2 regions of the Streptomyces sp. NPDC001135 genome follow, and region 1 is predicted to be linked to the other one. Evidence: riboswitches for the same ligand, from Rfam matches in the RefSeq annotation. Region 1 holds a riboswitch; the other holds the start of a gene.
What was found. Region 1 has a riboswitch for cobalamin ahead of metE (5-methyltetrahydropteroyltriglutamate--homocysteine S-methyltransferase). Riboswitches for the same ligand answer to the same signal wherever they lie in the genome.
Positions count from the first base shown of each region.

Region 2: linked by a shared signal. The riboswitch ahead of ACWC94_RS25565 (cobalamin biosynthesis protein) and the one ahead of metE (5-methyltetrahydropteroyltriglutamate--homocysteine S-methyltransferase) in region 1 are both predicted to bind cobalamin.

Region 1 is NZ_JBSFKD010000013.1:163,663-167,868, forward strand. Features, by position in the region: gene ACWC94_RS18355 (NADPH:quinone reductase) at 1-284, opposite strand, end outside; gene ACWC94_RS18360 (MBL fold metallo-hydrolase) at 379-1,266, opposite strand; cobalamin riboswitch at 2,290-2,517, shown strand; gene metE (5-methyltetrahydropteroyltriglutamate--homocysteine S-methyltransferase) at 2,672-4,206, shown strand, end outside.
Region 2 is NZ_JBSFKD010000022.1:95,551-99,756, forward strand. Features, by position in the region: gene ACWC94_RS25560 (cobyric acid synthase) at 1-632, opposite strand, end outside; gene ACWC94_RS25565 (cobalamin biosynthesis protein) at 629-1,582, opposite strand; cobalamin riboswitch at 1,687-1,827, opposite strand; gene ACWC94_RS25570 (hypothetical protein) at 1,996-2,223, opposite strand; gene ACWC94_RS25575 (anion permease) at 2,256-3,506, opposite strand; gene ACWC94_RS25580 (lysozyme) at 3,650-4,206, opposite strand, start outside.

The sequences.
Region 1 (4,206 bases):
CGTCCTCCGTGCCCGAGGCTGTTGCACCACACCCGGTCCCCGGCGCGGAAGCCCGTGACGCCGGGGCCCACCTCCGCCACCGTGCCGACCAGGTCGCGGCCCACGACGAAGGGGAAGACCACCTGTGTGGGGAACCGCCCCGACCGTACGAAGGTGTCCACCGGGTTGACCGTGGTGGCGAGCACGTTCACCAGGACGTCGGTGGGACCCGGCCGGGGAGCCGCGATCTCGCCGTACCGGATGACGTCCGCGGACCCCAGCTCCTCAATGTACGCAGCACGCATGGCACCGCATGCTTCCACCCGTGCCCCCGGAATCAGCTCAGGGCGCGGGGGACACGGCGCCGAGCGACCCGCACGGGTCGCTCCGGCGGTCGCCTCACCAGCGCACCGCGGTGAAATCGATGGGCTGTGGCCGCAGTTCCCGGGTACGGACCGCCAGCCGCCGCAGTCGCCGGGCCATCTCGTCGGCGGGGAGACGACGGCGGTCGCCGTGGCCCGGCAACAGCCACTCGAAGCGCAAGCCGCCGGCGGTCCGGGCCAAGGAGGCGGCCAGCTCACCGATCGAGTACCAGGTGACGCTCTCCACCACCTCGATGTCCCCCGTGGTGCGCGACCAGTAGAAGCTGTCTCCGCTGAAGCAGTACCGCTCGTCCGCGACGAAGAGCACGCTGCCGCGTGTGTGGCCGGGCAGGGGGTGGGCGATCACGCCCTCGGCGATCTCGGCCGGGTCGGTGCCCCGCAGCACCCCGTCGGCGTCCGGGGCGGCATCGAGGTCTCCCTCGTGGATCCAGAGCCGGGCACCGAAGTGGTCGGCGTATCGGCGCCCGTGCGCGGCGTGGTCGCGGTGGGTGAGCAGGACGTCGGTGACGGGGCCCAGCGCCTCGTAGCGCGCGGCCAGCGCGGTGCTCCAGCGCGGGGTGTCCACCATCATCGCGGTGCCGCCGGGGCGGCCTAACAGGTAGGAGTTGGCCCCCGCGGTCTGCCTGGAGTTGTGTCCGCACAGGTACACGGTGTCGTCCAGGGCCATCGGGAAGGGGTCCAGCTCTGTGTCCAGCCGCCCGCCCGGAGGGCGGATCGACCGCGTCTGGCAGGCGTAGGCGGCGGCGTGCAGCTGCCTCACCTCCGTCCGGTCGCGCGGCTGGCGCAGCACCGCCGCGCGACCGTCGACCTCACCGATCAGGCCGGGGGCGAGCTGCCGTGCGACATCGCAGTTCGTGCACCGCTCGTCCACGTACCAGCCGTCCTCGAACCGTTCCTCGCTCATGGCCGATTCCTCCCCGCGTCGTGGCCGTCCGGCCCGGCTTCTCACTCTCCAGGGGTATCGGGACCCCACGGAGAATGGAAGGGGGCCCGGATCTTGTACTTGCGGCATCGTGCTGCTCCGAGCGGGCCGGCGCGCCGGCGCCGACAGACCGCCCGCCGACGCTGATGACCGCTTGGCGTGCTGTGGGCACCGGCAGGCACCCGAGGCCCTCGTCCCCTGGGGCCGGCAGCACGAGACCGCCCCGGTGCCGTGTGCCGCTGCGCCGCCGAGGGTTTCCCTGTCGTCGCGACAGACGGGCCCCACCACGGCGCCCGGACCCAGGACGAGCGGTTCGGCCGGATCGCGGCCGGGAGGCGGGCCGGCAAGGATGCGGGCGCGCTGGTCGCCGGCATACACCGCTGTCCGGCCGGTCGGGCCCGGCAGGCAGTCCTGACCGGGGTCCGGCGCCCGACCAGGTCGGCGTCGGCACGTGGGTCACGTGCGGCATGCCGATGGACGCGGGCCCGGCGTCCCGCTCATGGCCGCGGTGCTCCCGACCCGCGCCGCCGTACCGGTCCTGCTCGGTGTGCACGGGCCGGGCGACGCCACCGCCCGGATCACCGTGCCGGTGCGGGTTTCGCCGCGATTCCTCGCCCGGCCTGCGAACGGACCCGAGATCGCGTGCTCGACGACCCGGCGTGGCCGGGCCGCGCCGGTACGGACGCTCGGAGACGACACGGGCGCTCGGCTCATGCGGACCGTGCGACGCGGCGCCGGTTCGGTGTCGACGCGAGGCGGACGGGGGCGGTGTTGCTGTCGGGCATCCACGGCACCGCCCTGCACGGGCGAGCCGTTCCACGGCACTCGGCAGCCGAGCGGGGCGGGCAGTTCCCGACCGACGGCTTCCCTGGCCTCGGTGCGCACCGCCGAGGTGAAAGCCCGTGCCATTTCCCACCGTTGGCCCCGCTCACACCCTTCGGCCGCGTGTCCGACCTCACCCTCCGCATGCCGGACACGATCCACCGCGCCCCCGGGCCGCCCCTTAGGCTGACTCCTGCAGCTGGTTCGCCCCGTCAGCCAGGCGGGACGCGTCGTAAGAGGGAACCCGGTGGGAATCCGGGACTGCCCCGCAGCGGTGAGCGGGAACGACCGCCGTCATACGCACTGGGTCCGCACCGGGCCTGGGAAGCGACGGCCAGTAGGTGTCCTCGCCTTGGTACAGGCAAGGGCGCGCCCGCGAGTCCGAAGACCTGCCACCTGCCCGCGTGCGGGACTGTCCGTACGCGGACATCCCGGTGACCTCGAGGGCGGGTCGGCGTAGACAACCGCACGGACGGCCGTGGGCCGCCGCCGTCGGGTCCGTCATCCCTTCGCGCTCTCGTCCCGCCCCGGGATCTCAGGGATTCATCTCGCGAAGGAGATCTCCGTGACCAGCAAGTCCGCAGCCGCGGCAGCACGAGCCACCGTGTACGGCTACCCACGCCAGGGCCGGAACCGGGAACTGAAGAAGGCGATCGAGGGCTACTGGAAGGGACGCGTCACCGCCGACTCCCTCCGGGCCACCGCCGCCGGACTGCGCCGTGGCACCTGGCAGCAGCTGACGGACGCCGGCATCGACGAGGTGCCGACCGGCGACTTCTCGTACTACGACCACGTACTCGACACCACCGTCATGCTCGGCGCGATCCCCTCACGCCACCGGGAAGCCGTCGCCGCGGATCCCCTCGCCGGCTACTTCGCCATGGCGCGCGGCACCCAGGACGTCGCACCCCTGGAGATGACCAAGTGGTTCGACACCAACTACCACTACCTCGTCCCCGAGTTGGGCCCGGACACGGTGTTCACGGCCGACTCCGCCAAGCAGGTCACCGAACTGCGGGAGGCCCTCGCCCTGGGTCTGACCGCCCGGCCCGTCCTCGTCGGGCCCGTCACCTACCTGCTGCTGGCCAAGCCCGCACCCGGCGTGTCCGGCGACTTCGACCCGCTCACCCTCCTGGACCGCGTGCTGCCGGTGTACGGCGAGATCCTCGCCGACCTGCGCGCGGCCGGCGCCGAGTGGGTCCAGCTCGACGAACCCGCCCTCGTCCAGGACCGCACCCCCGCCGAACAGAACGCCGTCGCCCGCGCCTACCGCGACCTCGGCGCCCGCACCGACCGGCCCAGGCTGCTGGTGGCCTCCTACTTCGACCGGCTCGGCGAGGCCCTGCCGGTGCTGGCCAAGGCACCCGTCGAAGGCCTGGCCCTCGACTTCACCGACGCGGCCGCCGCCAACCTGGACGCCCTCGCAGCCGTCGGCGGTCTGCCCGGCAAGCGCCTGGTCGCCGGAGTCGTCAACGGCCGGAACATCTGGGTCGACGACCTGCAGCAGTCCCTCGCCACCCTGGGCACCCTGCTCGGTCTGGCGGACCGGGTCGACGTATCGGCGTCCTGCTCCCTCCTGCACGTGCCCCTCGACGCCGCGGCGGAACGGGACATCGAACCGCAGATCCTGCGCTGGCTCGCCTTCGCCCGGCAGAAGACCACCGAGATCGTCACCCTCGCCAAGGGCCTCACCCACGGCATCGACACGATCAGCGCGGAACTGGCCGCGAACCGGGCCGACCTGGCCTCCCGCGCGCGCTCCCCCCTCACCCACGACAGGGCCGTACGCGCCCGTGCCGCCGCCGTCGTCGAGTCCGACACCCGCCGCTCCCAGCCGTACGCCGAGCGGGCCTCGGCCCAACGCGCCCGCCTCGGCCTGCCGCTGCTGCCCACGACCACCATCGGTTCCTTCCCGCAGACCGCCGAACTGCGCGCGGCGCGCGCCGACTTGCGTGCCGGCCGGATCGGCGCGGACGGCTACGAGGAGCGCATCAAGGCGGAGATCCGGGAGGTGATCGGCTTCCAGGAGAAGACGGGACTGGACGTCCTCGTGCACGGTGAGCCCGAACGCAACGACATGGTCCAGTACTTCGCCGAACA
Region 2 (4,206 bases), on a different contig from region 1:
TCCAGCCCGGGTTCCAGCAGGCCGGCATCGCCCCGGAACTTGTTCACCAGGAACCCGGCGACCAGCTCCTGGTCCTCGGGCGACAGCAGGGCGACGGTCCCGAAGAAGGACGCGAAGACGCCCCCGCGGTCGATGTCGCCCACCACCAGCACCGGCAGGCGCGCACGGCGCGCGATCCCCATGTTCACGATGTCGGTCCGGCGCAGATTGATCTCGGCCGGGCTGCCCGCACCCTCACAGATCACCGCGTCATACGTGCCCCGCAACTCGGCCAGGCAGTCCAGCACGGGACCGAGGAGCTTCTGCTGACGCCCCCCGTGGTACCCGCGCGCGCTCAGCTCGCCCACCGGCTTGCCCAGCAGTACGACCTGGCTGCTCTGCTCGCCGCCCGGCTTGAGCAGCACCGGGTTCATCAGCGCGGTCGGTTCGATCCGGCACGCCTGGGCCTGCATGGCCTGGGCCCGCCCGATCTCCGCGCCCTGACGGGTCACGAAGGAGTTGAGCGACATGTTCTGCGCCTTGAACGGCGCGACCTTCACGCCCTGGCGCACCAGCCACCGGCAGATCCCGGCCGTCACGACGCTCTTGCCGGCGTCGGAGGTGGTGCCGGCGACGAGGAGACCCCCGCTCACTTGCCACGTCCCTTCAGGCTCTTGACGAGGTGGCGCGCGGCGACCGTGGTGCCGAGCGCGAGGAGGCCGACGCGGCGGGAGAGCCGTACGGCCCGGTCGATGTCGGTGGCCCGGACGGCCCGCCCGGTGTCCCCGTTCAGCACGGGCCGGTGCTCGACCCGGCCGCCGTAGGAGAGCGTGCCGCCCAGGCGTACGCCGAGGGCGCCGGCGAAGGAGGCTTCGACGGGACCGGCGTTGGGGCTCGGGTGCTCGCGGGCGTCGGCCTTCCAGGCGCGCAGGGCCCCCCGGGGGTCGGGTCCGGCCGTGGCGGCGAGTACGGCGGTCAGCCGCGCCCCCGGCCAGCCGGCCAGGTCGTCGAGCCGGGCGGAGGCCCAGCCGTAGCGCCGGTACCGGCGGGACTTGTGACCCACCATGGCGTCCAGGGTGTTGACCGCCCGGAACCCGAGCAGCCCCGGGACCCCGGCCACGGCCCCCCACACCAGCGCCCCCACGACGGCGTCGGAGGTGTTCTCGGCGACCGACTCGACGACCGCCCGGGCGATCCCGTCGGCGTCCAGTGCCTGTGGGTCCCGGCCGCACAGATGCGGCAGCCGTGCCCGTGCCGCCTCGACGTCCCCGGCCTCCAGCGCACGCCCGATCGTGCGGGCCTCGCGGGCGAGTGACGTACCGCCGACGACCGCCCAGGTGGCCGCGGCGGTCAGCGCGAGGGTGGCGGTGGGGGAGGGGCGTACAGCGCGTGCGGCCACCGTGCCGAGTGTGACGGCGCCTCCGGCGCACACGACGGTGTGCAGGGCGCCCCAGCCGCGGTGGTCGTGCCACAACGCGCGGTCCACGGCAGCGGCCGCCCGCCCGAACGCGGCGACCGGATGACCACGGCGGGGGTCGCCGAGGAGCAGGTCACCGAGAAGGCCGGCGGCGGCGCCGTACGCGTACATGCGATCGGCACCCATCGGCTCAGCCGGCCGTGGGTGCAGGAGCGGGCCTGGGTCGGGTCCTTGTCCTTCGGCAGCCGAGCATGGCGATCCGTGTCCTCACTCAGGGTGTCCGCGCCCTGGTTCGACGAGATTCGGCGGTGAGAGTTCCTGGCTTCCGGGGTTCTTCCCCGGTGACAGTGGCGGGACCGCGCCGGATTCGCACCGGCTTCCTCTCTTGCCGCCGTACATGGCCCGGGCAGTCCACCACGCGCCCGGAACGGCCGTCAACTTGCCGTTGACCTGCACGGGGAGAGTGTGCCGATCCCCACATCGTGGGGCGTGCGGGGCAGGGGAAAGGCTCCCCTTCCGCGTGACAAAAGGCTCCCCTTCCGCGTGACAAAAGGCTCCCCTTCCGCGTCACGACGGGAGGGGAGCCTTCAGGGGGTGGGTCAGGGCTTGGCCACGATCAGGTAGATGCCGTACGCCACCGCCGCCGCGCACGCGGCGAAGCAGACGTAGGCGCCGGTGACGGCGAGGCCGGCGGAACCGCCCTGGGCCGCGGCCTTCTCGCGCCGGGCCAGACCGTTGATGCCGAGGGTGAACAGGGCCACCAGGCCCACCGCGAACGCGAGGCTGACGCCGAAGACGGAGCCGAGGGCCGCCCAGTCGATCTTCATGATGCTTCCTTCGGTAACCGGGGTGACCGGGGTCAGACGGTGGCGGCCGGCGGGGCGGCCGGAGCAACGGGCTCGGCTGTGGCCGGGGAGGGGATCGTCGCCGTGAGGTCCTCGGCGAGCGTGCCCGCCGGGGGCGGGGTCACCGCGGCGATGGCGGTGGTCACCACGCCGGCCGGCTCCTCGGTGTCGGCGACGACGTTGGTGTGGTCGACGACCTCACGGCGGGAGATCTTCCAGATCGCGGCGCTCGCGCCGACCAGGAAGACGGCGACGACGGCGGTGCCCCAGTCACCGAGGTCCGTGACGGACTCGGCGCCCGCGCCGACCAGCGCGGCGGCCGGGAGGGTGAGTACCCAGGCGACGGCCATCCGGGTCGCGGTGGACCAGCGGACCACCCCGCCCTTGCGGCCGAGGCCCGCGCCCATCACCGAACCGGAGACGACGTGCGTGGTGGACAGCGAGAAGCCCAGGTGGGACGAGGCCAGGATGGCGGTCGCGGCGCTCGTCTGGGCGGCGAAGCCCTGACGCGGCTCCAGGTCGGTCAGGCCCGTGCCCATGGTGCGGATGATGCGCCAGCCGCCGATCCAGGTGCCCAGCGCGATGGCCAGGCCGGCGGAGAGGATGACCCAGGTGGGAGGGTTGGAGCCCGGGGCGATGGCGCCGCCCGCGATCAGCGCGAGGGTGATGATGCCCATCGTCTTCTGGGCGTCGTTGGTGCCGTGGGCGAGGGAGACCAGGCCGGCGGAGGCGATCTGGCCGGCGCGGTAGCCCTTGCGGGTGGCCTCGCCCTCGGCCTTGCCGCCGATGCCGTAGGAGAACCGGGTGGCCAGCAGCGACGCGAGGCCCGCCACGACCGGCGCGGCGACCGCCGGCAGCAGCACCTTGGTGACCAGCACGTCGCCGTGGACGGCGCCGAAGCCGGCGGAGGCGACGGTGGCGCCGATCAGACCGCCCATCAGGGCGTGCGAGGAACTGGACGGCAGACCCACCAGCCAGGTCAGCAGGTTCCAGAGAATCGCGCCGACCAGGGCGGCGAAGATGACCTCGGGACGGATGCCGGTCTCGTCGACGAGACCCTTGGAGATCGTGTTCGCGACCTCCACGGAGAGGAAGGCGCCGACCAGGTTCAGGGCGGCGGACATGGTTACCGCGATCTTCGGCTTCAGGGCGCCTGTGGAGATGGTGGTGGCCATCGCGTTCGCGGTGTCGTGGAAACCGTTCGTGAAATCGAACGCGAGTGCGGTTACCACCACAATCGCGAGGATCAGCGAGAAGCTTTCCATTTACCCAGGCAATCGTTCGAGGTCATTGGCTGGACGACCGTAGGCAACCTGGGTGAACGGAAGATGAACTGAGGCGGGCGTGGCGGTGTCCGAGTGGGGGGAGTGGGGTTTCGTTCGGCCCCCGCGGCCCAGGCGCCCCATGGCTACCGGCCCCGCGCGAGGGTCCGCAGCCGGCTCGCGGACCCGTTGAAGAGATTCTGGTCACCCGGCAGCCGGCCCTTGGTGCCGTACTGCCAGATCGTCCAGTACTGCCATCCGCCCGGCAGCTTCCCCGGACGCGAGGTGCCGTGGCGGGCGATCCACAGGGGGTTGCCGGAGAACGCGCGGCTGTTGCCGGTGCACAGCTTCCACCACTGGGTGGTGGTGTAGATCACCGGGCGGCGGCCGGTCCTCCGCTTGACCTCGTTGCTGAAGGACCGGATCCAGCGGACCATCCGCCTCCTGCCCATCCCGTAGCACTTGTGCTTCTTGTCGTACGGGTTGTACTCGATGTCGAGTGCGGGTGGCAGCGTCCAGCCGTCCGCCCGCCAGCCCCCGCCGTGCCGCACGAAGTACGCGGCCTGCTGGGCGCCGGAGGACTTGTCCGGCCGGGCGAAGTGGTAGGCGCCCCGGACCAGGCCCGCCTTGCGGGCGCCGTCGTACTGCTGGGAGAAGTAGGGGTTGCGGTAGTCCGTGGACTCCGTCGCCTTGACGTAGACGA